2 regions of the Ornithinimicrobium flavum genome follow, and region 1 is predicted to be linked to the other one. Evidence: predicted binding sites of a transcription regulator. Region 1 holds the regulator's gene; the other holds the start of a gene.
What was found. Region 1 encodes HrcA, which represses chaperone genes, less so after heat shock. Its sites were predicted from a motif close to TTNGCACTCGNNNNNNNCGAGTGCNAA; they were not measured.
Positions count from the first base shown of each region.

Region 1 (14,282 bases):
GTGCCCAACCGGACGGCCCGGGCCCCGGCGCCGGTCAGCGCCTCCAGCTCCTGCGGTGAGACGCCGCCCTCGGGACCGACGACCAGGAGCACCTCGCCGGACGTCGGGAGCTCCACGGCACCCAGCGCCTCGGCTGCCTCCTCGTGCAGGACCAGGGCGAGCGTCGCGTCCCGCACCCGGTGCAGGAGGTGCTGCCGCGAGGCCAGGTCGGCCACCACCGGCACCCGGGCCCGGCGGGACTGCTTGGTCGCTGCGGCGACGGTCTGCTCCCACCGACGGCGCGCCTTCTCCGCGCGCTCCTCGCGCCACCGGACGATCGACCGGTCGGCCTGCCAGGGGACGATCTCGTCGACGTCGAGCTCGGTCGCCGCCTCCAGGGCCAGGAGGTCGCGGTCGCCCTTGGCCAGGGCCTGGACGAGCACCCACCGGGGCGAGTGCTCGGGCACGTCCTCGACCGCGTCCACGGCCAGGTCCAGGACGCTCCTGCCTGCCGCGGTGACGGTGCATCGCGCCAGCCGGCCGGCACCGTCGGAGATCAGGACCGGCTCGCCCGGTCCCAGCCGCTGGACGTCGGCGGCGTGCCGGCCCTCCGGGCCCTCGAGCCGATAGGCCGCCGGACCGGGGCCCGCCGCATCCCCCAGCGCCCCGAGGGGCACCAGGAAGAGGGGTGCCGTCACCTCATCGGCCCCGCAGCGCGTCCCAGAGCTTGCTGCCCCGGCGGCCGTGGGCGGCGCCGGCCATGCGACCGGTCGGACGCGACTCGCCACGGAGCTCGGCCAGCTGGGACATCAGCTCGCGCTGCTCGTCGGTGAGGGCGGTCGGCACCTTGACGTCGAGGTGGAGGATCACGTCGCCCCGACCCTCCTGCCGCAGGTGGGTGACGCCCTGGCCGCGCAGGGTGATCGTCTCCCCCGGCTGGGTGCCCGGGGGGAGCTCGACCTCGCTGCCGCCGTCGAGGGTCTCGACGGGCAGGGTGGCCCCGAGGGCCGCGGCCGTCATCGGCACCTCGAGGGTCGCGTGCAGGTCGTCACCGCGCCGGGTGAAGGTCTCGTGGGGCTCGACGGCGATCTCGACGTAGAGGTCCCCCGGCTCACCGCCGTAGGGCCCGACCTCGCCCTCGCCCCCGAGCTGGATCCGGGTGCCGGAGTCGACCCCGGCCGGCACCCTCAGGGTCAGGTCGCGGCGGGTCCGCACACGCCCCTCGCCCGAGCAGTCGAAGCAGGGGTGCTCGATGACGTCGCCGTAGCCCCGGCACGCCTGGCACGGACGGGAGGTCATGACCTGGCCCAGGAAGGAGCGCTGCACCTGCTGCACCTCGCCCCGCCCGCTGCAGACCTGGCAGGTCCGGGTGCCCGAGCCTGGCTGCGCGCCGGCGCCCGAGCAGGTGGTGCACAGCACCGCGGTGTCGATGTGGAGGGTCTCCTCGCCGCCGAAGACGGCGGTCGCGAGGTCGATGTCCAGCCGGACGAGGGCGTCGTGGCCGCGCTGGACCCGCGAGCGCGGCCCCCGAGCGCCGGCGGCCGTCCCGCCGAAGAAGGCGTCCATGATGTCGCTGAAGGTGAAGCCCTGGCCGAAGCCGCCCGTCGCCCCGCCGTAGGGGTCCTGCCCCCGGTCGAAGGCGGCCCGCTTGGCGGCGTCCCCGAGCACGTCGTAGGCCTGGCTGACCCGCTTGAACTCGGCCTCGGCGTCGGCACCGGGGTTGACGTCGGGGTGGAGCTGGCGGGCCTTCTTGCGGTAGGCCTTCTTGATCTCCTCGGCGGTGGCCTCGCGGGAGACCCCGAGATCGGCGTAGTAGTCGTTCACAGCGTGAGGCGTCCTTGGTGGTGGCGGGTCGGATGGGCTCTGGGATGGCTAACGGGCGAGGGCGCTCGGGTATGCCGTGAGATCGCTCACCCGTCGAGGATCTCGGCCACGTAGTGGGCGACGGCGCGCACCGTGGCCATGGCCTGCGGGTAGTCCATGCGGGTCGGGCCGACGACCCCCAGACCGCCGGCCGAGCCGTAGGTCGTGGCGATCACCGACGTGGTCCGCAGCGGCTCGTAGGGGTTCTCCGCCCCGATCGAGACGGCGAGGCCGTCGCCGTCCCCGAGGGACGCCATACCTCCCAGGAGCTTGAGGAGCACCACGTGCTCCTCAAGCGCCTCGAGGACCTGGGACAGGGAGGTCGGGAAGTCGCTGCCGACCCGGGCGAGGTTGGCCGTGCCGGCCAGCACCACGCGCTCCTCGGTCTGCTCCTCGGCGGCGGCAGCGAGCGCCCGGGCCACGGTGGTGGCGACGACCCGGTCCTCCGGGGCGACCCGGTCTGCCACGCCCGCGAGCCGGGCCGCGACGGCGGGCAGCGCCTCACCCGCGGCCAGCTCGTTGATCAGGGTGCGCAGGTGCGCGACCAGCTCGGGATGGTCGGTCACGTCGCGGCCGACCTCCACCACCCGCTGCTCGACCCGCCCGGTGTTGACGATGAGGACGATCATCAGCCGAGGGCCGCCGATGGGCACCAGCTCCACGTGGCGGACGGTGGAGCGTGACAGGGAGGGGTACTGCATCACCGCGACCTGGTGGGTCAGGCTGGACAGCAGCCGGGTCGTGCGGGCCACCACGTCGTCCAGGTCCACTGCGCCGTCGAGGAAACGGGCGATCGCCGCACGCTCGGCGCGGCTCATGGGCTTGACCTCGGAGAGCCGGTCCACGAACAGGCGGTAGCCGGCGTCGGTCGGGATGCGGCCGGCGCTGGTGTGCGGGGCGCTGATCAACCCCTCCTCCTCCAGCGCGGCCATGTCGTTGCGGACCGTGGCCGCCGAGACACCCAGCTGGTGCCGCTCGAGCAGCGCCTTGGACCCGACCGGCTCGGAGCTGCGGACGTAGTCCTGCACGATCGCGCGCAGCACCTCCAGACGTCGACCTTCGCTCATCCCCTCGCTCACCTCCGGACCTGGGATCGTCGTCGGGACGGACCGGGGCCGGGCGGCGCGGACCTCGCGGCGCACCCTGGCACTCCCGGGCACCGAGTGCCAGTCTACGTGGTCGGCGGCGGCAGGTGCAGATCTGCGGCGCCCCCCTCCTACGATGGGCGCATGAGCGAGGTGCGAATCGAGTCGGACAGCATGGGCGAGGTCGAGGTCCCGACGGACCGGTACTGGGGGGCGCAGACCCAGCGCAGCATCCAGAACTTCCCGATCGGCCGCGACACCTTCGTCTGGGGGCGGCCCGTCATCAAGGCGCTCGGCATCCTCAAGAAGGGGGCGGCGCAGGCGAACGCCGAGCTGGGCGAGCTGCCGCAGGACGTGGCCGACCTCATCGTGCGGGCCGCCGACGAGGTGATCGCCGGCGACCTGGACGACCACTTCCCCCTCGTGGTCTTCCAGACCGGGTCGGGCACCCAGAGCAACATGAACACCAACGAGGTGATCTCCAACCGCGCGATCGAGCTGGCCGGCGGGACGATGGGCAGCAAGACGCCCGTTCACCCCAACGACCACGTCAACCGCGGGCAGAGCAGCAACGACACCTTCCCGACGGCCATGCACATCGCCGTGCTGCTGGAGCTGCGCGACCGGCTCGAGGGGGACGTCGCGCTCCTGCGCGACACGCTGGCCGCCAAGGCGGAGGACTACGCCGACGTCGTCAAGGTCGGGCGGACCCACCTGCAGGACGCGACCCCGATCACGCTGGGGCAGGAGATCGGTGGCTGGGTGGCCCAGATCGACTACGCCATGGCGCAGGTGCGTCACGCCGGCCAGGGGCTGACCGAGCTGGCGATCGGCGGCACCGCCGTCGGCACCGGCCTCAACGCCCACCCCCGCTTCGGCGACCTGGCCGCGCGGCGGATGGGCGAGGAGGCGGGCCTGGAGCTGACCTCCGCGGCCAACAAGTTCGCCGCCCTGTCCGCGCACGACGCGCTGGTGCAGACCTCTGCGGCGCTGCGCACCCTCGCCGGGGCGCTGATGAAGATGGCGAACGACGTCCGCTGGCTCGCCTCCGGTCCGCGCAACGGGATCGGCGAGCTGGTCATCCCGGAGAACGAGCCGGGGTCGAGCATCATGCCCGGCAAGGTCAACCCGACCCAGGCCGAGGCGCTCACCATGGTCGCCACCCGGGTCTTCGGCAACGACGCGACCGTCGCCTTCGCCGGGACCCAGGGCAACTTCCAGCTCAACGTCTACAAGCCCGTCATGGTCCATGCCGTGCTGGAGAGCATCCGGCTGCTGGGGGACGCGAGCCGCGCCTTCAACGACGGGTGCGCCGTGGGTCTGGAGCCCAACACCGAGCGGATCGAGGCCAACCTGGCCAGCAACCTCATGCAGGTCACGGCCCTCAACCCGCACATCGGCTACGACAAGGCAGCCGCGATCGCCAAGAAGGCCCACAAGGAGGGCACCACCCTGCGCGAGGCGGCCCTGGCCAGCGGGGACGTGACCGGGGAGCAGTTCGACGCCTGGGTGGTGCCGGCCGACATGACCGGGCCGCGCGGGCGAGCCTGACCGCTGCCGGCGCCCGCACCGCATACCGTCGCCTGCTGTGAGCGACAGGTATGGGTCAGACGTCCTGAGCGGTGACTGGCGGGCCCCGACCCGCGGCCGGTCCCGGCCGGTCGAGGCCGAGACCGGTCTGGTCGTCGAGGACGTGGAGACCGGTTGGTGCGGCGCCGTGGTCCGCGTGGAGAAGGCCGGCGGCATGCAGGTCGTGCACCTGGAGGACCGGCGCGGACGGACCCGGGGGTTCCCGCTGGGTCCGGGCTTCCTCGTCGAGGGCGAGCCCGTCGTCCTCACCGTGCCCACGGCGGGGCGCAGCGCGGCAGCGACCGCCGCGGCCCGGACCCGGACGGCCAGCGGATCGGTCAAGGTCGTCGGTCACCGGGCGCGCGTGGCCAGCGGCTCCCGGATCTGGGTCGAGGGCCGGCACGACGCCGAGCTGGTCGAGAAGGTCTGGGGCGACGACCTGAGGGTGGAGGGCGTCGTCGTCGAGATGCTCGACGGGGTCGACGACCTGGCGGCCGAGATCCGCGCCTTCGCCCCCACCCCGGACCGCCGGCTGGGGATCCTCGTCGACCACCTCGTCCCGGGCACCAAGGAGAGCCGGATCGTGGCCGAGGCCGAGCGCGTCAGCCCCCACGCACGCATCCTCGGCCACCCCTACGTCGACGTCTGGCAGTCGGTGAAGCCGGCCCGGCTGGGGCTGACCGCCTGGCCGGTGATCGAGCGGGGGCGGTCGTGGAAGCACGGGGTCCTGGCCGAGCTCGGCTGGCCGCACGACTCCCAGGCGGACGTCGCGCGGGGCTGGAAGAAGATCCTGGGCACGGTACGTTCCTACAGTGACCTGGAACCGACGCTGCTCGCCAGCGTCGAAGAGCTGATCGACTTCGTCACGGTTCCATGACCTCCAAAGGAGTGAGCGCAATGACCCAGACTCCCCCCCCCCTACGGCGGCCAACCGCCCCGGACCTCTCCCCCCGGCCAGGGCCCCACCTACGGCCAGCAGCCCCAGGACCGCCCCGGCGCCGGCTACCCCGCCCCGCAGGGCGGCGACCGCCCGGGCTCCCCGGTGGACGGCGAGGAGCGCACGATGATGCTCGTCGCCCACCTGTCGGCCCCGGCCTCCATGCTGCTGAGCGTCGGGTGGCTGCCCTTCCTCGGCCCCCTGCTCGTGTGGTTGTTCTACAAGGACCGCAGCCGGGCCGTGCGGACCGCGGCCGCCGGCGCCTTTAACTTCAACATCACGATGACCATCGCCTCGGTCCTTACCTGGATCAGCGTGATCCTCACGCTGGGCATCGGCTTCCTCTGGGCGATCCCGATCTGGATCGTGCTCTTCCTCGTCCAGATCTGGGCGCACGTGCGCGGGGCCATGGCCGCCACCCGGGGCGAGGTCTACGACTACCCCTTCCAGATCCGGCTGCTCAGCTGAGCCGGCTCCCCGGCGGCTCGCCCGGCGTGTCAACCGCGACACGCCATACCCGAGAAAAAAGTGGCCGCCGGGGGGTTGCGCTCCGCACGGCGGAGGGCTAGACATGTCCTACGCACTCCCGCAAGGGAGAGCGGGTCGCAAGACTCGTCGAGGATTCGATGATCCGACCGGTGCTCGCACCTGTCGGTGAACACCCTGGTGATGCAGGGCAGAGCCTCAGACACCTTCGCGGCCGTCCGGTCCATCACGGCTGGTCCGTGGCCCGGTTCGCGGACTCATGCTCCGCGAACCGGGCCACACCTCTGTGCGCCTCGGACGTCGGCCCTGCTGGCTCATACCCGGCAGGGACTGCCTCATTGTGCGCCGCCCGGGTGCCGGGACGGCGACACCGCGGTGGCGTGTCGGTGAACTCCTCGACGGTCGGTCTCAGCGGTCCTCGGCCAGCAGCCGGTGGACCACGGTGTCGGCGAGCAGCCGCCCGCGGAGGGTGAGCACGACCCGGCCGCCCACCGCCGCACGACCGTCCACCAGCCCGTCGGCCACGAGCCCGGCCACGGCCGTGCGGCCGGCGCGCGTGAGCTCGGCCAGCGGCAGACCGTCGGCGAGCCGGACCCCCAGCAGCACCCGCTCGTCGGACCTCTCCGCGGGGCCCAGCACCTCCCGGGCGTGGGCGGGGCTGTCGCCCGCCCGCAGGCGGTCCGCGTAGGCACGGGGATGTTTGACGTTCCACCACCTCACCCCGCCCACGTGGCTGTGCGCGCCCGGCCCGACCCCCCACCAGTCGCTGCCCCGCCAGTAGGCCAGGTTGTGCTCGCACCGGGCCGACGGTGACCTGGCCCAGTTCGAGATCTCGTACCACCCGTACCCGGCGGCGGCCAGGACCTGCTCGGCCAGCTCGTACTTGTCCGCCTCGTCGTCGTCGTCGGGCGCCGGCACCTCACCGCGGCGCACCCGGGCGTGCAGCCTGGTCCCCTCCTCCACGACCAGCGCGTACGCGGACACGTGGTCGGGCGCCAGCGACGTCACCAGCTCCAGGCTGCGCCGCCAGTCCTCCAGCGACTCCCCCGGGGTGCCGTAGATGAGGTCGAGGCTGACCTGCATCCCGGCCTCCCGGACGGCCAGCACGGCCCGCTCGACGTTGGCCGGGTCGTGGGTGCGGTCCAGGGTGCGCAGCACGTGCGGGACCGCTGATTGCATCCCCACGCTGACACGCGTGAACCCCTGCGCCGCAAGCCTCCCGGCGACCTCAGGGGTGACCGTGTCAGGGTTGGCCTCAGTGGTCACCTCGGCCCCCGGCGCCAACCCCCACCGGTCCCGTATGTCGTGCAGCAGCCCACCCAGCTGCTCCGGCGCGAGCATCGTCGGGGTGCCGCCGCCGACGAAGACGGTCGACACCGGTGGCGGGCCGCTCCCGCCACCCCTGAGGACGGCGTCGGCCAGCGCGAGCTCGGCGTGGGCCGCGGCGAGGAAGGTGTCGGTCAGCGAGCGGCCCTCCGGCGAGGTCGCCCCCTTCCCCGGGATCGCGCCCCCCACCCCCAGCTCGGGCAGCGTGTAGGTGTTGAAGTCGCAGTAGCCACAGCGCACCCGGCAGAAGGGCACGTGGACGTAGACGGAGAAGGGACGGGACCCCATACCCTCCAGCGCCGCAGGCGGGAGCGAGCCGTCGGCCGGGGCGGGCTCACCGGGGGGGAACGCGGACGGCATACCCTGCAGTCTCCCAGACCTGCGGACCAGGACCGACTCAGTCGCGATCGGGGCACGTGCCCCGCTTCTGTCGACCGAGGCTCGACATCCCCGACGCAACGGGGCACCGGCCACGCTCACCGGCATGACTCAGGCGTGGCCGGGAAAGAAACGGCGCCATTCCTGGCTGCGGCGGCCGACGGGGAGTCCGCGTTGGTGGAAGATGCGGGCCAGCCGCTCCACGGTCCGACCGGGCGTCCGGTAGATGTCCTTGCCGACCAGCGTGACGATCCGCCACTCGGCGTCCTCGAACTCCTCCCGGCGCCCCAGGTCGGCCTCCCACTGCTCCTCACGTTCGACATGGTGCCGCCCGTCGTACTCCACGGCGGTCCGCGTGGCGCGGTCGCCGGCGTCGAGACGTCGGCGCAGGTAGCCGTGGTCGTCGTGGAAGCGGAGGTCGGTCTCGAGCTCCGGCAGCCCGGCGAGCACGCGGAGCAGCCGGCACCGGGTCTCCATCGGCGAGTCGACACCCTGGCGCACCAGTCGGGACGCTCGCCTGGCCAGCCGGGAGCCACGGCCGCTCGCGGCGTCGGCGGCGGCGACCAGTGCCTCGGGCGTGGTGCGTCCGCGCCGCACCAGGCTGTCGCCGAGGATGACGAGGTCCACGAGGTTGAGCTGCGCGGCCATGTCGAGGAAGGTGTCCACCGGGGTGGTGACGGGCACACCCCGGAAGACGGTCGGGACCCGGGCCGAGGAGTGGACCAGCACATCGCTGCGGTCGGAGCGGGGTGTCCCGCGCGGGACGCTGACGTGGAGCCGCTCGCTGAGCGGCGCCACCGCGCGGTAGAGGGCCGCAGCCGTGTGGTGGGAGACGAACGCCGCCCGATGCGTGGCGAGCAGTGCCGCCCTCGCCTCGACGTAGCCGTCGACCTTGACCTGGTGGGAGATGTAGACGCCCCGCAGGAGCAACCGGTACCGGCCGGACGTCAACGCATGGTGCGTGATTCCGGCGGCCAGGGCCGCCTTCCGGCTGAAGGGCTTGGTGGTGTCGAGCTGCGGGCGCATTCTCCGACCCTGCCCTGTTGCGCAGCCGATCGGCGGAGGTTGTCCACAGGCGTGCAGGGCCGTCGGCATGACCCGGGTCGCCGCACCCACCCACCTCCCCCAACACCAGCGAGTGCCCCGGTCGCGTCGGCCGTTCGGGCGCTCGATCGACGTTTCCGGGGCACGTGCCGCCGCCGGGGGCCGCCGCCGGGGGCCGTCGCCGGGTCTACCGCAGGGCGTAGGCGAGGTCGGTGATGGTGCGACCCGCCTCGGTGCCGCGCCGCTCGAAGCGGGTCACCGGCCGCAGCGGCGCCCGGTCGGTCGACACCAGCCGCAGGCGCGGCTCGGCGCCCACGACCTCGCGCATCGCCACCGCGTAGTCGTCCCAGTCGGTCGCCAGCCGCCAGGTGCCGTCCGGCGTCAGCAGGTCGGCGACCGTGGCGGCGAACTCCGGGGTGACGATCCGTCGCTTGTGGTGGCGTGCCTTGGGCCACGGGTCGGGGAAGAAGGTCCAGACCTCGCGCACCGTCCCGGGCTCCAGCATGGTCCGCAGGGACACGGCGGCGTCCGCCTCCACGACGCGCAGGTTGGGCAGCGCCGCACCCCCCGTCGCGGTCTCCATCTTGGCCAGGGCGTGCCCGATCCCGGGCCGCCAGACCTCGAAGGCCAGGAAGTCCCGACCGGGCTCCTGCAGGGCACCGGCGACGAGGGCGTCACCGGACCCCGACCCGACCTCGACCACGAGGGGGGCCCGCCGCCCGAAGACCTCCTCCGGGTCGAGCCGGTAGGCCGGGTCCACGACCGTGGACCCCTCGCCCGCGGGTCGCGGCACCTCGAGCACGACGCGATCGGCCCACCGGTCCCACGCCGCCTGGTGGGTGCGCGGCATGCGCCCGCCCCGCCGGGTGAACGACCGGGTGCGGGCCAGCGGCCTGGGCCCGATGACCGGGTGGCGCAGGGCGAAGTGGCCGGGCGGCGGCGTCGGGGAGCCGGTCACTTCTTGGTCTTCTCGACCGCCGACCCGTCCTGGGAGAGCGCGGCGATGAAGGCCTCCTGCGGCACCTCGACGGAGCCGACCATCTTCATCCGCTTCTTGCCCTCCTTCTGCTTCTCCAGCAGCTTGCGCTTGCGGCTGATGTCACCGCCGTAGCACTTGGCCAGCACGTCCTTGCGGATGGCGCGGATGGTCTCGCGGGCGATGACGCGCGCCCCGATCGCCGCCTGCACCGGCACCTCGAACTGCTGCCGCGGGATGAGCTCCTTGAGCTTGCCCGCCATCTGCACGCCGTAGGCGTAGGCCTTGTCGCGGTGCACGATCGAGCTGAAGGCGTCCACCGTGTCGCCCTGCAGCAGGATGTCCACCTTGACGAGGTCGGCCTCCTGCGTCCCGTCGGGCTCGTAGTCGAAGGACGCGTAGCCGCGGGTGCGGGACTTCAGGGCGTCGAAGAAGTCGAAGACGATCTCGGCCAGCGGGAGCGTGTAGCGCATCTCCACCCGCTCCGGGGAGAGGTAGTCCATCCCCCGCAGGGTGCCCCGCCTGCTCTGGCACAGCTCCATGATCGCGCCGATGAACTCGCTGGGCGCCAGGATCGTGCTGCGCACGACCGGCTCGGTGATGGAGGCCACCCGGCCGGAGGGGAACTCGCTGGGGTTGGTGACCTCGATGACCTGCCCGTCGTCGAGCCTCACCTCGTACTCCACGTTGGGGAGGGTGGAGATCAGGTCCAGGTTGAACTCGCGCTCCAGGCGCTCCCGCACGATCTCGAGGTGCAGCATGCCCAGGAAGCCCACGCGGAAGCCGAAACCCAGCGCGGCGGAGGTCTCCGGCTCGTAGACGAGCGCCGCGTCGTTGAGCTTGAGGCGGTCCAGGGCGTCCCGGAGGATCGGGTAGTCGGAGCCGTCGATCGGGTAGAGACCCGAGAAGACCATCGGCCGCGGCTCCTTGTAGCCGGCCAGCGCCTGGGTAGCCGGGTTGCGCTCCCCCGTGACGGTGTCGCCGACCTTGGACTGGCGGACGTCCTTCACCCCGGTGATGAGGTAGCCGACCTCGCCGACCCCCAGCCCCTTGCACGCCACCGGCTCCGGGCTGCTGACACCGATCTCGAGCAGCTCGTGGGTGGCGCGCGTCGACATCATCGCGATCCGCTCCCGCGGTGACAGGTGCCCGTCGATCACCCGCACGTAGGTGACCACCCCGCGGTAGGTGTCGTAGACCGAGTCGAAGATCATCGCCCGGGCCGGGGCGTCGGCCCTGCCGACCGGCGGCGGGATCAGCTCGACGATCCGGTCCAGCAGCTCCGTGACCCCCTCGCCCGTCTTGCCGGAGACCTTCAGGACCTCCGACGGGTCGCAGCCGATGAGACCGGCCAGCTCCTCGGCGTACTTCTCCGGCTGGGCCGCCGGCAGGTCGATCTTGTTGAGGACCGGGATGATGGTGAGGTCGTTCTCCATCGCCAGGTAGAGGTTGGCCAGGGTCTGCGCCTCGATGCCCTGCGCCGCGTCGACGAGCAGCACCGCCCCCTCGCAGGCGGCCAGGCTGCGGCTCACCTCGTAGGTGAAGTCCACGTGCCCGGGAGTGTCGATCATGTTCAGGACGTGGGTGCCCGCCTCGACGGCCCAGGGCATGCGCACGGCCTGGGACTTGATAGTGATCCCCCGCTCGCGCTCGATGTCCATGCGGTCGAGGTACTGCGCCCGCATCTGGCGCGCGTCGACGACGCCCGTCTCCTGCAGCATCCGGTCGGCCAGGGTGGACTTCCCGTGGTCGATGTGGGCGATGATGCAGAAGTTGCGGATCAGCTCGGGCGGGGTGGCCGCCGGCTGGGGCACCGTGGCGGGGCGGGCAAGGGGTGACACGCTGGGTCTCGACCTCGTCAGGTATGTCGTGGGCTGGGCAGTCCTCCCAGTGTCCCACGGCTCGCGGGTGAGGTCAGTCCGCGGCCACCGCGGACGGGCCGAGGAAGCGGACGAAGGCCCGGAGGCGACCGTCGCCGTGGTCCCGGATCTCGGCATACCCCAGCGACTCGTAGAAGGACCGCTGACCCGGCTCGTCGTCGGTGAGCAGCACCTGCTGGCGCACGTGCGCGAACGGCTCCATCGCGGCCTGCACCAGGGCCCGGCCGACGCCCTCGCGCTGCAGCTCGGGACGGACGAGCACGTCCTGGAGGTAGGCGACGCTCGCCCCGTCGGACAGCACGCGGGCCAGACCCAGCAGGTCACCGTCGTAGCGGGCCGTGACGACCCGGGTGGAGCCGTCGACGGCGGCCTCCAGGGCGTCCGGGTCGGTGGTGTAGGACGTCCATCCGACGGCGTCGTAGAGCGTCAGCAGCTCCTCGCGGCTCGGACGTTCATCGGCGGTGATGACGATCTCGTGGGAGGCCACGCCCCTACCCTAGACCGGCCCGGTGCCGTCCGCAGGCGGGTCCACCTCGGGCCCGTGCACCCGCTCGCGCGGCTCGACGGTCTGGGCGGCGATCAGGTCGGGCACGCTGAGCAGCCCGACGGCGTAGCGCTCGGCGAACGGGTCCCACACGCGGTACTCCGCCAGCGCGGCCCGCTTGGCGTCGCAGGCCGCGGTGGAGAGCGGGACCGGGCTGCCCAGGGACTCGTCCACGAGGTCCACCGGCACGTGGAAGAGGCAGTCCTCGACCACACCCTCGGCGTGAGCCTGCCGCACCGCCTCCCCCGCCGCCGCGTGGTCGGGGTGGGGATCCAGGTAGGACATCGTCCGGTGGCTCGCCCCGGGGTGGAGGCGGGCCATCTCCTCCACCACCGTGCGCACCAGCTCGACGCTCAGCTGCCCGTCGGGGAGGTCCTTGACGTGGACGTCGGCGGGCGCCACACCCAGGTGGTGCACGGAGCGGCGCAGGTCCGCCACCCGGCTGCGCTCGAGGCCCTCCCGCGTCACCTGCTGCCCCAGGCGTTCGTTGATCCACGGCAGCACCCTCGAGGCCCCGCCGCTGGTGAGGGATACCACCACCGTGCGCCGGTTGCGCTCCGACCAGATGCTGGCCCCCATGTAGATGGCCTCGTCGTCGGGGTGGGGCACGTAGTAGACCACCGGCGGTCGGGCCCGGTGCAGGACGGCCCTCGCCGCCCCGACCGCCAGGGTGCGGGCTGCGTGCCGGGGCCCCCGCGCCTGCCGCCCGCGCCGCAGGTCACGCTCCTGGCGCTCGAGCTCCACGGCGGCGCTGCGCTCCCGGTCCTCCCGCACCCGGTCGGCCCGCACCTGGGCGTCCACCGGCGGCGGGGGCCCGCTGCGCAGCCGCACGGGTGGGGCGGCCGCCGTGAGCGCCGGACGGTCGTGACGGAACCGGTAGGAGAGGGTCGAGCGGTCGGTCCACTCGTACTTCCAGGGGTACCGCCCGGCCCCGAGGTCGAAGCGGTCGACGTCCCCCCGGGCGTAGAGGTGCTCGAGGATGTCGTACTGGATCACCTTGCCCATGCGGTAGTCGGCCACGTCGGGGTGGTAGGCGCTGTTCCACGAGAGCAGGGTCCGACCGTGCACGAAGCAGGTGCGGTAGCCGAGCAGGGTCCCGTCCGCGCCCTCGAGGAGGAAGGTCAGGCCCGTCCCCGGCTCGGCGTAGATGCGCCGGTAGTGCTCGACCCGCCGCTCGTCGTCCCAGAGGGAGTGACGCTCCGTCCGTCCCCGCGCCCGCAGGAAGTCCCGCTCCGCCCGGTGCAGCTCGGCCATCCGGTCCAGGACGCCCTCCGCGTCGCCCTCCACGACCCGGAACCTGGCCCCCTTGTCCCGCAGCAGCCTGTTGCGGTACTTCCGCGTGTGCGAGGGGAGGCGGTCGGCGGTGAAGGCCTCGAAGTCCGGGTACTCGCGCAGGTCGAGGTACGGGTTCTCGGACAGGGGGGTCAGCCGCGTGTGGTGCTCCGAGCGCAGCAGGGCGGCCGAGAACGGGGTGGAGGCCGGGATGTTGGTGAGGTTGAGGATGTCCCAGTCGCTCTGCCCGAGGACGGCGTCCATCAGGGCCTGGGTCACCGTCCCGGCGGGGAGCTCCGGCTCGAGCAGGAAGGCCAGGTAGTCGCCGTGGGAGGCGAAGCGCACCTCCTTGATCGGCACGCCGTAGCGTGTCTGGGGGCGGTAGGAGAGCGGAGCCACGCCGACCAGGTCGCCGTTGTGGCGGGCGGTGACCACCAGCAGCTCGTGCCCGTCGTCCCGGCCGTAGGCCGCCCACCACGCCCGCACGACGGCGAAGGTGGAGTAGAAGGGGACGTGGGTGTCCCGGGCCTGCAGCTCCTCCCACTCGCTACCCAGCGACTCCAGGCCATCGCTGTCGCGGACGATCTCGATCTCCACGTCTCACCTCCTGCGCCGGGGGATCTGGATCATCACCCGGAAGGGCCGGACGAGCACCAACCGACGCGCCGGACGGATGCCGACGTGGCGGTAGCTGGCGATCGATGCGGCGTTCCGGTCGTTGATGACCACCACCCCGGTCCGCATCCCCCGCTCGCGCGCGAGCTCGCAGCGCCGGCGGATGCTGTAGACGTGCAGCCCCCGCCGCCGGTGGCTCGGGAAGACCTGGTCGTCGACGAAGAGGACCTCGTGCCGGCGCAGCCGCACGACGTGGGAGAGGTAGTGGTCGACGAACCGGCGGTAGGCGAGGTGGCAGTACCCCGCCCAGCTGCCGTCGGCGTCCCGG
Region 1 covers NZ_CP038213.1:2,334,384-2,348,665, forward strand. Annotated here, with positions in the region: gene E3Z34_RS10945 (16S rRNA (uracil(1498)-N(3))-methyltransferase) at 1-677, opposite strand, end outside; gene dnaJ (molecular chaperone DnaJ) at 679-1,803, opposite strand; gene hrcA (heat-inducible transcriptional repressor HrcA) at 1,890-2,909, opposite strand; gene fumC (class II fumarate hydratase) at 3,072-4,478, shown strand; gene E3Z34_RS10965 (DUF3097 domain-containing protein) at 4,516-5,373, shown strand; gene E3Z34_RS10970 (DUF4870 domain-containing protein) at 5,560-5,901, shown strand; gene hemW (radical SAM family heme chaperone HemW) at 6,328-7,605, opposite strand; gene E3Z34_RS10980 (hypothetical protein) at 7,735-8,649, opposite strand; gene trmB (tRNA (guanosine(46)-N7)-methyltransferase TrmB) at 8,855-9,625, opposite strand; gene lepA (translation elongation factor 4) at 9,622-11,484, opposite strand; gene E3Z34_RS10995 (GNAT family N-acetyltransferase) at 11,558-12,010, opposite strand; gene E3Z34_RS11000 (GNAT family N-acetyltransferase) at 12,020-13,936, opposite strand; gene E3Z34_RS11005 (GNAT family N-acetyltransferase) at 13,940-14,282, opposite strand, start outside.

Region 2 (14,282 bases), 320 kb from region 1:
TCGTCGGTCCACACCGCCTCGACCGGGGACCCCTGGGAGATCCCGGGGTGCCCCTCGACGCCGAAGGCCTCGAGGTCGACCGAGTCCTCGAGCACGGCGACCTGCTCACGGGTGACGACGTCGAAGACGGTCGAGGTGTGGGAGTACATCATGTTGTTGGCGATGGCCAGGCCGTGCCCGGAGGCCATGACCGACTGGGGGTCAGCCCGCCGGTGAGGTAGTCGATCTGCTCCATCGCCGTGCTGTCGCTGGGGTGCTCGGCCTCCGCGGGCGTCCGCTGCCACGGCTCGTCGCCCTGGTCGGCCTCCTCCGGCTCCGCCTGAGAGGTGGCCGCGGCGTCCTGGTCGGGCGCGGCGGCGTCCGCGGTCTCCTCCTGCCCGTCCGGCGGCGGCGCGGGGGCGGCGCTCGGCGCGGTGCTCTCGCCAGGGCCGGTCTCCGTCGGGGCCTGGGCACCGGGCTCGTCGTCCGAGCCGAGCAGGGCGCCCGCACCGCACCCCCCGAGCAGCAGCGTGAGCGCCAGCCCGGCCGCCGTGACCCGCCGGCGTCGGACGTGGACCGGGTTCCTGCTCATCCTCATCCTGGGCTCAGCGCTCCCCGTACGGTGCCACGACCACTTCCACTCGCTGGAACTCCTTGACGTCGGTGTAGCCCGTCGTCGCCATCGCGCGGCGCAGGGCGCCCATCATGTTCGTCGTGCCGTCCGCCGTGCGGCCCGGGCCCAGCAGGATCTCCTCCAGCGTGCCGACGGTCCCGACGTGGACCTTCTCGCCGCGCGGCAGCACGGGATGGTGCGCCTCCGGCCCCCAGTGATAGCCCCCGCCCGGCGCCTCCTGGGCGCGCGCCAGGGCGGAGCCGAGCATCACGGCGTCGGCGCCGCACGCGACCGCCTTGACCACCTCGCCGGACACGCTGATGCCGCCGTCGGCGATGACGTGGACGTAGCGACCGCCGGACTCGTCGAGGTAGTCCCGACGGGCTGCGGCCACGTCCGCGATGGCCGTCGCCGCGGGTGCGTGGATGCCCAGGGCCGCGCGGGTGCGGTGGGTGGACCCGCCCCCGAACCCCACGAGGACGCCCGCCGCGCCGGTGCGCATCAGGTGCAGGGCCGCGGTGTAGGTGCCGGCGCCGCCGACGATGACGGGGACGTCCAGCTCGTAGATGAACCGCTTCAGGTTGAGCGGCTCGGCCTGGCTGGAGACGTGCTCGGCGGACACCGTGGTGCCGCGGATGACGAAGAGGTCGACACCGGCGTCGACCACGTGCCGCCACAGCTGCTGGGTCCGCTGCGGGGACAACGAGCCGGCCACGGTGACCCCGGCGTCCCGGATCTCCCGCAGCCTGGCGGCGATCAGCTCCGGGCGGACGGGCGCCGCGTAGAGCTCGCGCATCCGGGCGATCGCCGGCTCCGGATCGAGACCTGCCACCTCCTCCAGGGCCGGTCCGGGATCGTCGTAGCGCGTCCACAGACCCTCGAGGTCCAGGACGCCCAGACCCCCCAGACGGCCGATCTGGATGGCGGTGCGGGGCGAGACGACGGAGTCCATCGGGGCCGCGAGGATGGGCAGGTCGAAGTGGTAGGCGTCGATCTGCCAGCTGACGGAGACGTCCTCGGGGTCCCTCGTCCGCCGTGACGGCACCACTGCGACGTCGTCGAACCCGTAGGCCCGACGACCGCGTTTCCCGCGTCCGATCTCGATCTCGCTCACCGGTTCAGGCTACCTACCGCCGAGCCGTGCTCCGGTCACCGCCACGCTCCCGATGCCGCGAGCGGGGCCGACCGGCCCTGCCGGTCAGCCGTAGTTGGGCGCCTTGGTGGTCATCTCGATGTCGTGGGGGTGCGACTCCTGCAGGCTGGCCTGGGTGATGCGCACGAACTGCCCCTTCTCCTGCAGCTCGGGCACGGTCCGGGCCCCGACGTAGAACATGGACTGCCGCAGGCCCCCCACCATCTGGTGCACGACGGCACTGACCGCGCCGCGGTAGGCGACCTTGCCCTCCACGCCCTCCGGGACGAGCTGGTCGTCGCTGGCGACCTCGGCCTGGAAGTAGCGGTCCTTGGAGAACGACTGCTTGCCGCGCGAGCTCATCGCCGCCAGGGAACCCATGCCGCGGTAGGCCTTGAACTGCTTGCCGTTGACGAAGATCAGCTCGCCGGGGCTCTCCTCGCAGCCGGCGAGCATCGAGCCCATCATCACCGTCTCGGCCCCCGCCACCAGCGCCTTGGCGATGTCACCGGAGTACTTCAGCCCGCCGTCGGCGATGACCGGGACACCCGCCGCCCGAGCCACCTGGGCGGCCTCGTGGACCGCGGTCAGCTGCGGCGCCCCCACCCCGGTGACCACCCGGGTGGTGCAGATCGCCCCCGGGCCGACGCCGACCTTGACCGCGTCGGCCCCGGCCTCGACGAAGGCTCGGGCCCCCGCGCCGGTGGCGACGTTGCCCCCCACCACCTGGACGTGCCGGGTGGCCGGGTCGGTCTTGAGCCGTCGGACCATGTCGATGAGCAGCCGCACGTGGCCGTGGGCCGTGTCCGCGACGAGGACGTCGACACCGGCGTCGACGAGAGTGGTCGCCCGCTCCCACGCGTCGCCGAAGTAGCCGATGGCCGCACCGACCAGCAGCCGGCCCTGGTCGTCCTTGGAGGCCCGCGGGAACTGCTCGCTCTTGACGAAGTCCTTGACGGTGATGAGGCCCTGCAGCCGGCCCTGGTCGTCGACGAGCGGCAGGCGCTCGCGCTTGTGCGCCCGCAGGATCGCGGTCGCCTCGTCGTGGCTGACGTCGGCGGGGGCCGTGACGAGGGGCGTCGGGGTCATGATGTCCCGGACCAGGGTGCGCTCCCACTCGGCCACGGGGGTGAAGCGCAGGTCACGGTTGGTGCAGATGCCCAGGAGCAGCCCGTCCGGGGCCACGACCGGCAGGCCGGACACGCGGTACTGCCCGCAGACGTTGTCGAGCTCCTCGAGGGTCGCGTCCGGACCGATGGTGATGGGGTTGGTGATGCGTCCGGTCTGGGTCCGCTTGACCAGGTCCACCTGGTAGGCCTGGTCCGCGGTCGACAGGTTGCGGTGCAGGATGCCGATCCCGCCCTGCCGGGCCATGGCGATGGCCATCCGGGCCTCGGTCACGGTGTCCATGGCGGCCGACACGAGCGGCACCCGGACCGACAGCTCACGGGTCAGCCGCGAGGTCGTGTCGATCTGGTCCGGCGCCAGGTCGGTCTCCCCGGGCAGCAGCAGGACGTCGTCGTAGGTCAGGCCGACACGGGCGAACGCGGGAGGCAGGTCGGGCACGTCGTCGCCAGGGATCATGCCGCGATTCTACGGCTGGGCCGTCGGAGGGGCGGGCACGGGAGGCGGGGCGGAGGTGGACCCCGGGGGCGCGGTCGGGATGGGCGGGGCCGGTGAGCTCGGGGGCGGTGGTGCGGGCGTCGGCGGGGTCGGGACGGGAGGTGCCGCCGGCGGACGGGTCGGGACGGGAGGTGCCGTCGGCGGACGGGTCGGGACGGGAGGTGCCGTCGGCGAACGGGTCGGGACGGGAGGTGCCGCCGGCGGGTGGGTCGGGTGCGGGGGGACGGCCGGGTGCGTGCCCGGCCCGGGGGCACGCGTGGGACCGGGCTGCGGCGGAGCCTCGCCGGGCGGGCCACCGGCAGGCGGGGGGCCGCTCCGGGTGGTCGGTGCGGACCCCCCTGGCCCGGAGCCCGGCCGGGCGACCTCGTTCACGACGGTGGCCGCGGGCGTGGCGGTGTCCTGTCCTGCCGAGGGCGAGGACGCGGGCGTGACCGCCCTCGACTGCGTCGACGGGACGGTGGTCCGGGACGGTTCCGCTCCTCGACCCTCGGACGGGTCCGGGACCGCCAGGGCGCCGCCCGGCCCCGGATCCGTGCCACGACCGGGTTGCGGCCCCAGGGGGAGGACGTCGCCGGCCGGTGGCCGCACCGACTCCGGCAGCAGGTGCACGAGGGCCCCGCCCACCGAGGAGACCACCGGCACCTGGGCAGCGGTCAGGGCGGCCGCCACGGACGACCCGGTCATGAGGGCCACCACGAGCATCCCACCCGCGGCGAGCCTGCCCCGGGAGCGCGCGGCCGGCGACCCCGGGCTGCGGGCGGGCCGGGCCGCGCCCTCCGAGGTCGGCCCGTCGACCTCGGCCGCCCAGACCGCCAGGGCCAGCACGAGCGGGTCCGGGTCGGCCGCGGGAAGGGGACGGCGAGCCGCGACCAGGTCCAGGAGGCGGTCGGAGTCGTGGAGCGGGCCCAGGTCGTTCACAGTCCCTCCCTCGCCCAGCGCTCGCGCAGTTCACGCAGGGCCCGGTGCTGCGCCACCCGGACCGCCCCGGCCGACATCCCCAGCGCGTCGGCCGTCTCCTGCGCGGAGAGCCCCACCCCCACCCGGAGCACCAGGATCTCCCGCAGCCGGGACGGCAGTGAGGAGAGCATCGACCAGGCCCGCGCCGCCTGGTCACCCTCGACGACGGTGCGCTCCGCGCTCTCGGCCACCGAGTCGAGGAGGTCGGACCGGTGGTGGTCCACCGGCACCGGTTGACGGGCCTGGGTGCGCCCGGCGTCGGCCACCTTGTGCGCCGCGATGCGGTAGACGAACGCCTCGAACGGCACCCCGCGGTCCTCGTAGCGGGGCAGTGCCGTCATGACGGCCATGCACACCTCCTGCGCCACGTCGGCCGCCAGCTCGGCCGCCGCGGGGTAGGTCCCCAGCCGCGCCCGGGCATACCGGTGGGCCATCCGGTGGACACCCTCGAAGAGATCCCGTCGGGCGTCCTCCTCCCCCGCCCGCGCCAGGTGCACCAGGGGGGCGAGCCCGCCCGCGGCCGGCCCGCCGGTCTCCGCGACGAGTCCGGCGAGGGGCGCGGCGGTCCGCGCATCCCCCTCGGGCCCCCAGGACGCTAGTTCGGGCAGCCCCACGTGGCCCACCTCCCTCGAGTCCTCCGCCACGGCTGATCGGCCCCACGATAGCGACCCTACGGCCCGGCGGGGAGGAGACACAGATCACACCGCGAGCCCCACCCCCGCCCCCGGCCACGCGGTAGACATGGCGGGTGAGCACTACCGCTGCGCCCGAGCAGCCCTGAGACCGTGGTCGAGACCGCCCGGCAGCCGGGACCGGTGGCCGACCTGTGGGAGTGGCAGTTCCAGGGTGCCTGCCGCACCACCAGCCCCGAGGTGTTCTTCCACCCCGAGGGTGAGCGAGGGCCGGCACGCCGGCACCGGGACGAGCGCGCGAAGCAGGTGTGCGCCTCCTGCCCCGTCCTGGAGCAGTGCCGTGCCCACGCCCTCAGCGCGCGGGAGCCCTACGGCGTGTGGGGCGGGATGACCGAGGACGAACGGCTGGCGTACTACGCGGCCACCGACCCCCCGGGCTGAGGACGCCGGAGGGCCCCGGACAGCCGTGCTGTCCGAGGCCCTCCTGGATGCCCGTGCGAGGGGTCAGTGGCTGTGACCGTGCCCGTGGGCGTGGTCGTCCTCGTCCTCCTCGGGCTTGTCCACGACGAGGGTGTCCGTGGTCAGCACCATCGAGGCGATGGAGGCCGCGTTGCGCAGGGCCGAGCGGGTGACCTTCACCGGGTCGATGACCCCGGCCTGCAGGAGGTCGCCGTACTCCCCCGTCGCCGCGTTCAGGCCCTGACCCGCGGACATCTCGGCGACCTTGGCGGTCGCCACGTAGCCCTGGAGACCGGCGTTCTCGGCGATCCAGCGCAACGGCTCCACGGCCGCCTTGCGGACGATCGCGGCACCAACGGCCTCGTCACCGGACAGGTCGAGCTCGTCGACCGCCACGGAGGCGTGGATGAGGGCCGAGCCGCCACCGGCGACGATGCCCTCCTCGATCGCGGCGCGCGTCGCGGACACGGCGTCCTCGATGCGGTGCTTCTTCTCCTTCAGCTCCACCTCGGTGTGCGCACCGACCTTGATGACGCAGACACCGCCGGCCAGCTTGGCGATGCGCTCCTGCAGCTTCTCCCGGTCCCAGTCGGAGTCGCTGGCCGACGCCTCGGCCTGCAGCTGCGCCACGCGGTCCTGGACCGCGGCGTGGTCCCCGCCGCCTTCGACGATCGTCGTCGCGTCCTTGGTGCACACGACCCGACGCGCGGAGCCCAGCACCTCGAGGCCGACGGTCTCCAGGGACAGCCCGACCTCCTCGGCGACGACCTGGCCACCGGTGAGGATCGCCATGTCCTGCAGCATCGCCTTGCGGCGGTCCCCGAAGCCGGGGGCCTTGAGGGCCACCGCGTTGAAGGTGCCGCGGATCTTGTTGACGACGAGGGTCGAGAGAGCCTCACCCTCCACGTCCTCGGCGATGATGACCAGCGGCTTGCCCGCGCCGACGACCTTCTCCAGCAGCGGGAGCAGGTCGGCGACCTTGGAGACCTTGCCCTGGTGCAGCAGGATCAGCGCGTCCTCGAGGACGGCCTCCATCCGCTCGGTGTCGGTGACGAAGTAGGGCGAGAGGTAGCCCTTGTCGAACTGCATACCCTCGGTGAAGTCCAGCTCCATCGCGGTCGTGGAGGACTCCTCGACCGTGATGACGCCGTCCTTGCCCACCTTGTCGAAGGCGTCGCCGATGAGCTCGCCGACCGTGGTGTCCTGAGCCGACAGGCTCGCGACCTGGGCGATCTCGTCGCGACCCTCGATCTCCCGGGCGGTCTCCAGCAGGCGCGCGGAGATCGCCTCGACGGCGCGGTCCATGCCCCGCTTCAGGCTGCCGGGGGCGGCCCCGGCGGCGACGTTGCGCAGGCCCTCCTTGACCATCGCCTGGGCCAGCACGGTCGCGGTCGTCGTGCCGTCACCCGCGACGTCGTTGGTCTTGGTCGCGACCTCCTTGGCCAGCTGGGCACCGAGGTTCTCGTACGGGTCGTCCAGCTCGACCTCACGGGCGATGGTCACGCCGTCGTTGGTGATCGTGGGGGCGCCCCACTTCTTGTCGAGCACGACGTTGCGGCCCTTGGGGCCCAGCGTCACCTTGACGGCGTTGGCCAGGGCGTCGACGCCCCGCTCCAGCGCCTTGCGGGCGTCGTCGTTGAACTGCAGCTGCTTCGCCATGGGCAAACAGCTCCTTTCACAGGTATGGGGTGGGAAGCGCGAGCGCCCCGCCGCACCACGCCCGTGGGGCGGGTGTGGCGGGGCCGCTCACCGGTGCTGAGAGGTCGTCAGCCGACGATCGCGAGGACGTCGCGCGCGCTCAGGATCAGGTACTCCTGGCCGCTGTGCTTGATCTCGGTGCCGCCGTACTTGCTGTAGATGACGCGGTCGCCGACCTTGACGTCCATGGGGACGCGCTCGTCGCCGTCCTCGTTCCAGCGACCCGGGCCGACCGCCAGGACCTCGCCCTCCTGGGGCTTCTCCTTGGCGGTGTCCGGGATGACCAGGCCGGAGGCGGTGGTCTGCTCGGCCTCGACGGCCTGGACGACGATGCGGTCCTCGAGCGGCTTGATGGAAACCGACACGGTTACCTTCCCTTTCGTGGGGTCGGCCGGTGGGTGGTCCACCGGCCCTGTGGTCTGGTGCGTGAACACCACTCCCTCCGCTCCCGCCCACCGCCGTCGCGGGGATCGGTCGGCGCTCGCGGCTGGCACTTGCGTGCCGGGAGTGCTAAGTCGAATCTAGGCACGGATTAGCACTCGGTCAAGCCGAGTGCCAACAGGCGGGGGGCTCCGCCCCCCGACCACCCCCCGACACCCACCAGCAGTCGGGGGGCTCCGCCCCCCCGACGACCCCCCGACACCCACCAGCAGTCGGGGGGCTCCGCCCCCCGACCACCCCCCGACACCCACCAACAGTCGGGGCTAAAGCAGCACCTGCAGCGGACGGAGGAACCGGCCGATCGCCTTGCGCGGCCAGGGGCGGTCCTCCCAGTCCTCGAGCAGCACCTCGTCACAGTTCTCCAGGTCGGTGCGGAAGATGTCCTCCATGACCGCGGCCTGGTCGGGGTCGGTGACCTCCAGGTTGATCTCGTAGTTGCCCTGCAGCGAGAGCCGGTCGATGTTGGCGGTGCCGATCGTGGCCCACCGGCCGTCGACGGTCATCGTCTTGGCGTGGACCATGACGTCGCGGTAGAGGTGCAGGTGCACTCCCCCCTCGAGCAGCTCGGAGTAGTAGGAGTGGGACACGACGTCGGCCAGCACGTGGTTGGAGCGCGCGGGCATGATGACCCGGACGTCCACCCCCCGGTTGGCCGCGGCCAGCAGCGCACCCTTGATCTCACGGTCCGGGATGAAGTAGCCCTGCGTGATCCAGACCCGGTGCCGGGCCCGGTCGATGGCCTCCAGGTAGAGCGCGCGCACGGGGTAGATGACGCGGCTCGGCTCGTTGCGGGCGGCCACGATGGAGGGGTCCCACACGTCGGTGCCGCTGTCGGGAAGGATCGGGCCGTGGCCCCTGGCCCGGTGCCGGTTCCAGAAGTCGACGAAGGCGTTCTCGAGCTCCCACACCGCCTGCCCGGTGACCCGGACGTGCGTGTCCCGCCAGCTGTCCGCATACGTCGACCCGATGTTGTAGCCGCCGACGAAGCCGACCCGCCCGTCCACCACCAGGATCTTGCGGTGGTCGCGGCCGGTGCTGCGGATGTCGATGATCGGCAGCCAGGTGCGCATGACGGGGAAGCGCAGGACGTGCACCCCCTCGGGGAACTTCTGGAAGGCGCGCGGCACGACCAGGTTGGCGAAAGCGTCGTAGACCACGCACACGAGCACGCCCCGCTCGGCGGCCCGCACGACGGCGTCCTTGATGGTCTGCCCGACCTCGTCGCCCTTCCAGATGTAGGACGCGAGGTAGACGAAGTCCTGGGCGGCGTCGATGGCCTCGACCATGTCGTCGTACAGGTGCTGCCCGAAGGTGTAGGTCCTGAGCTCGTTGTCCTCGACCCGGGCGGTCTGCGGAGCGTGCTCCGGCACGAGGTGGGGATCTACCTCGCGCCTCTTGCGCAACGCGTCCGCCGCCACGATCCCCGCGGCCAGCGTCAACTGACCGGCCAGCGTCGCCGCCGCCACCCGCAGCGCCGCGGTGCGGCTGCGCCGGATGGCTCGGTGGACCTCGGGCGAGAGCAGACGGGGCATGACGCCAATCTAGTGGTCGGCCGCGGCCGACCCGCACCGCACAATGGACCGGTGAGCCCTGACGCCCTGACACCGGCCGCCGAGCTGATGCGCCGGCTGCGGGACGGCCCGGCCCGCACCCTCCTGGACACGCTGCCGCCCTACGACCCCGACGAGGTGCTGAGGCTGACGTCCAGGCTGCGGGCGGAGGGCCACGACACCGAGCTGGTCGCGGCCGTGCTGACCCAGTCCCGCCTCCGGACCCGCGCCGCCGCGCGTCTCGGGCCGCTCGCGCGAGGGCTGCTCCTCACGGCCGACGGTCTGGAGCAGGCCACCCGACCCGCCGTGGCCGCGCGTCACGCGGCACGTCTGCGGGCGGCAGGTGTCGCCCACGTGTGGGACCTGGGCGCCGGGCTCGGGCTGGACGCCGTCGCGCTGGCCGACGCCGGCCTGGCCGTGACCGCGGTGGAGCGGGACCCCGAGGTGGCCGAGGCGGCCGCCGCCAACCTCTCCGCCTTCCCCCGGGCCCGGGTCGTCCGCGCCGACGTGGCGGACGTCCCGGTCGGCCCCGAGGACGGCGCGTGGCTCGACCCGGCGCGCCGGACGCCGGGGGTCGCCGACAGCACGGGACGGACCCGGCGCCTCTTCCGGCTCGACGACCTGTCCCCCTCGTGGCAGGACGTGCAGGCGGTGGCCGCGACGGCCGCGGCCACCGGCGCCAAGCTCTCCCCCGGGTTCTCGGCCTCCGACCTCCCTCCGGGGGCGGAGGCGGAGTGGGTCTCGATCGACGGCGACGTCGTGGAGTGCGCGGTCTGGTGGGGCCGCGCGGTGCGCGCCCCGGGTGTGAGCGCCGTCGTGGGCACCTCCGCCCCGGACGGCTCGAGCTGGGTCACCGTCGCGCCGGTCGACGACCCACCTCCCCCGCTGGCCGCGGGTGCAGCGGTGATGCCGTGGCTGGCGGAGCCGGACCGGGCCGTGCTGGCGGCCGGCCTTCCGGCCAGCCTCGCAGCCCTGGTGTCGGGGCAGGAGCTCGACCCCGGCGTCGGGTATGTCGCCGCACCGGAGGTCCTCGACGTCCCGTGGGCGCGGTGGTATGCGGTGGAGGAGGTCCTGCCCCTGCACGCGCGGACCGTCGGGGCCTGGCTGCGCGCCCGTGGGGTCGGCCGGGTCACCCTCAAGAAGCGGGGGGTGCCGACGCGACCCGACCGCTTCCGTGCCGACCTGCGCCTGCGGGCGGGCCGGTCCGCGGCCGAGGCGACGATCGTCCTGACCCGGGTCGGCGGCACCCCCTCCGCCCTCGTCGTCCGCCCGGTCGGGACACCCGGGGACGGGTGATCAGGCGCTGACCTGCGTGACCGGCTGGGAGGAGTCGGCGGGGAGGTCGAGCCTGGACGCCTCCCGGCCCCGCAGGACCATCTCGGCCCCGAGGGCGGCCACCATGGCCCCGTTGTCGGTGCACAGGCCCGGACGTGGCACCCGCAGGCGGATGCCGGCGGCGTCGCAGCGTTCCTGGGCGAGGGCCCGGAGGCGGGAGTTGGCGGCGACCCCGCCTCCGATGAGCAGGTCGTCCACGCCGTGCTCCGTGCACGCCAGCACGGCCTTGCGGGTGAGGACGTCGACCACGGCCTCCTGGAAGCTCGCGGCGACGTCGGCGACCGGCACCGGCTCCCCGCTGCGCTCCCGGGCCTGGACCCAGCGGGCCACCGCGGTCTTGAGCCCGGAGAAGGAGTAGTCGAAGCGGTGCCGCTCCATGTCGCGGCCGCCCGTCAGCCCCCGCGGGAAGTCGATGGCGACCTGGTTGCCCTCGCGGGCCATCCGGTCGACGTGGGGCCCGCCGGGGAAGGGGAGCCCCAGGAGCCGGGCGACCTTGTCGAAGGCCTCTCCCGCGGCGTCGTCGATGGTGGCGCCCAGGGACCGGATGTCGTGGGTGACGTCGGGGACCAGGAGCAGGTTGGAGTGCCCGCCGCTGACCAGCAGCCCCATGGTGGGCTCCGGCAGCGGGCCGTGCTCCACGATGTCCACGGCGACGTGGGCGGCCAGGTGGTTCACGCCGTAGATGGGGACTCCCAGGCCGACCGCGAGCGCCTTGGCCGCCGCGACACCGACGAGCAGGGCCCCGGCCAGTCCGGGTCCGGCGGTCACCGCGACGGCGTCGACGTCCTGCAGCCGCACGCCCGCCTCCCGGCAGGCGCGGTCGATCGTCGGCACCATGGCCTCCAGGTGGGCGCGGCTCGCGACCTCCGGCACGACCCCCCCGAACCGCGCGTGCTCGTCGACGCTGCTGGCGATCGCGTCGAAGAGCAGGGTGCCACCTCTGACGAGGCCGACGCCCGTCTCGTCGCAGCTGGTCTCGATGCCCAGCACCAGGGGTTCACTCATGACCGACCAGCTCCTTGCGCAGGACGAGGGCGTCGACGGGTGGTGCCCCGGTCGACCGGTAGTAGCCGGGGCGGGTACGCACGGGGCGGTACCCGTGCCGCCGGTAGAGCCCGAGAGCAGCCCCGTTGTCCGCCCTGACCTCCAGCATCACGCTGTCTGCTCCCGAGGCGAGGGCCCGTGCGTGGAGGGCGTCGAGGAGGCGGGCCCCCACCCCACGCCCCCGCGCCGCGGCGTCCACCGCGACCGTCATGATGTCGGCGACGTCACCGGCCAGGTCGAGGCCGGCCTGACCCAGCAGATGGTCCGGGTCCTCGGACCCGTCGGTCACGGCCACGACGTAGGACCGTCGCGGTCGCTGCGCCAGCTCGGCCCAGAACGTCGCCTCCGGCCACGGGTCCTCGGGGAAGGCGGCCCGTTCCAGGCGGGCCATGGCCGGTATGTCGCGCCAGTGGGCGTCCCGCAGCACGACGGCGCTCACCGAGCCGGCCCCGTCGGCCGCGCGACGGCGTCGGGCCGCCGGAGGTAGAGGGGCTCGGGCGGGAGCAGGCCGCCCGGCGCGTCCGGATGGCTGCCCTCGCGGAGGGCGACGGCCAGCGCGGCCAGGACGCCCGGGGAGACGTCCACCGGCCCGTCCGGGAGCGGGGTGGCCAACGCCTCGGGATACAGGGCCGGCCCCCGACCCACGGTGGGCAGGTCCCGCACCGCCCGGGGCAGGTCGGCCGCTCGGGAGACGTCCGGGCCCTCGAGCCGGCGAGCCCCGTGGGCAGCGACGGCATACCGGGCCCAGTAGACCTCCTTGCGCCGGGCGTCGGTGGCGACCAGCAGCTCGCCCTCGTGCCGGCCCACCACCGCGTGGGCGAGGGCGTCCAGGGAGCACACGCCGTCCGGGGTGGGCAGGTCGAGGCTGCGCGCCAGCACCAGAGCGGTCACCACGCCGACCCGCAGGCCGGTGAACGGCCCGGGACCGACCCCGCAGACCACCGCCGTCAGGTCGTGACGGTCCACGCCCGCCCAGGTCAGGGCCTCGACGACCGCCGGGGCGAGCAGCTCCCCGTGGCGCCGAGCGTCCTCCCGCACCACCTCGGCCAGCACCCTCCGGCCGTCGTGGACGGCTGCGCCGATGGTGGAGGTGGACGTGTCGATCGCGAGCAGCACCCGCCCAGGCTAACGGGCCTGGTGCCACCTCACCTCAGACCCGCAGCCCGCCCCTGGAGGAGGCGGGCAGGTCACCCCGTCGCTCCAGCAGCTGGATGAGCGCCTCGACGACGCGAGGGTCGTAGTCGTGCGGGGTGTTGCGGACGAGCCGGTCGACCGCCTGGGCGGGGCCGTCCGCCCCGGCGAGCCGCACCGCCCGCCCGGTGAGGTCGTCGTAGGCCGAGGCCACCCGCACGACTCTCGCCGCCAGCGAGACGTCACCCCGCTCCTCGGCCCGGTGGTGGGGGACGCCGACGTCGGCGACGACCGCGGCCAGCCTCGACAGGTCGGCCGTGCGGGCCAGGATCGCCGCGCCGGTGCCCGCGATCCGACGCTGGTCCCGGGCGGACACCTCGACGGTCGCCCCGCCGGGGATGGGCCGGGTCAGACCCACCTGCCCGATGTCGTGGAGGAGGGCGGCCGCCTCCACGTCCGGCAGGTCGGTCTCGTGGACACCGACCTCGCGGGCCAGGGGTACGGCCAGGGCAGCCACCCGGTCGCTGTGCCCGAGGCTCGTCAACCCAGCCTCCTCGGTGAGCCGCGCCAGGGCGACGATGGTCTGCCGCTGGGCCAGCCGGATGCGCCGCTGCCGTTCGACCGCCGGTTGCAGCAGGAGCAGCGGGACGAGGAAGAGCACCAGGGAGAGCGGCCCCAGGAGCTCCAGGCTCAGGGCCATGACGGTCGCGGTCGTCGCGGTCGCCAGGGCCAGAGGGCCGTGCCGGCCGACGTCCTCGCCGAGCTGGATGCGCAGGTGGGCCCGTGCCCTCACCGACCGCAGGACCGACCTGGTGACCAGCGGCGTGGCCACGGCCAGGACGGCGGCAGCCAGCATGAGCGCCGCCACGAGCACCGGACGACCGGGGTCGTGCAGCGCCCGGTGGAGGACGGTGTCACCACCGGGCAGCGGGAGGCGGACGAGGACCCCGGCCACGAGCATCACCGCGAGGAGGCGGACGAGGTCGGGGACGATGTGCGAGAAGTCACGACGCACACCGCTGGCGACCAGCACCGCGGTCACGGCCACCAGCACCGGGCCCAGCAGACCGGTCAGGGAGTCCTCGGGGCCCCGCACCGGCCAGGACCACCCGGTGGCCATGGCCAGCGCCAGGGCGGTCGCCTTCGACAGGGGGGCGTCCCGCACCAGGGCCGGGGTCGACATCCGCCACACCTCACCCGCGACCATGGCGACCAGGGCCACCGCGGCGACCACGATCTGGTCGGGGCTCACGCGCGTCGTCCGCTCGCCTCGGGCTGCCAGTGCGCGAACGCGTCGCTGACCTCCGGGAGGTCGTGGTTGGGCAGGGTGGGGCGCCCCGGGATGTCCACCATCTCGGCCCGGCGGCGTGGCTCCGAGTCCTCGTGCCTGGGCCGGGCGGCGCCGCGCCACCGGGCCACGACGACCGCCAGGGATCTGACGACGTCGGGGTCCAGGTGCGTACCCTCCCGCGACTGCAGCTGACCGAGGGCCTCGGAGGGGTCCAGTCCCGGACCGTCGGGCGCCTCGGTCAGGGCGTCGAAGGCGTCCGCCACGGCGATGATGCGCGCCGCACGCGGGATGTCCTCGCCCACCAGACCGGCGGGGTACCCGTGCCCGTCCCACCGCTCGTGGTGGTGGGCGATCGCCGGCAGCGCACCGGCCAGGAAGTCCAGGCCGCGCAGGGCGG
Region 2 covers NZ_CP038213.1:2,651,638-2,665,919, forward strand. Annotated here, with positions in the region: gene E3Z34_RS12430 (YncE family protein) at 1-188, opposite strand, end outside; gene E3Z34_RS12435 (hypothetical protein) at 149-571, opposite strand; gene E3Z34_RS12440 (GuaB3 family IMP dehydrogenase-related protein) at 585-1,706, opposite strand; gene guaB (IMP dehydrogenase) at 1,791-3,308, opposite strand; gene E3Z34_RS17730 (hypothetical protein) at 3,318-4,265, opposite strand; gene E3Z34_RS12455 (sigma-70 family RNA polymerase sigma factor) at 4,262-4,918, opposite strand; gene E3Z34_RS12460 (WhiB family transcriptional regulator) at 5,090-5,377, shown strand; gene groL (chaperonin GroEL) at 5,441-7,054, opposite strand; gene groES (co-chaperone GroES) at 7,162-7,458, opposite strand; gene E3Z34_RS12475 (phospholipase D-like domain-containing protein) at 7,798-9,066, opposite strand; gene E3Z34_RS12480 (class I SAM-dependent methyltransferase) at 9,118-10,380, shown strand; gene tsaD (tRNA (adenosine(37)-N6)-threonylcarbamoyltransferase complex transferase subunit TsaD) at 10,381-11,424, opposite strand; gene rimI (ribosomal protein S18-alanine N-acetyltransferase) at 11,417-11,902, opposite strand; gene tsaB (tRNA (adenosine(37)-N6)-threonylcarbamoyltransferase complex dimerization subunit type 1 TsaB) at 11,899-12,579, opposite strand; gene E3Z34_RS12500 (HD-GYP domain-containing protein) at 12,614-13,846, opposite strand; gene E3Z34_RS12505 (HD-GYP domain-containing protein) at 13,843-14,282, opposite strand, start outside.
Region 2: groES (co-chaperone GroES) is a predicted target of HrcA. The motif match lies at 7,626-7,652, and genes of this name have one in related genera.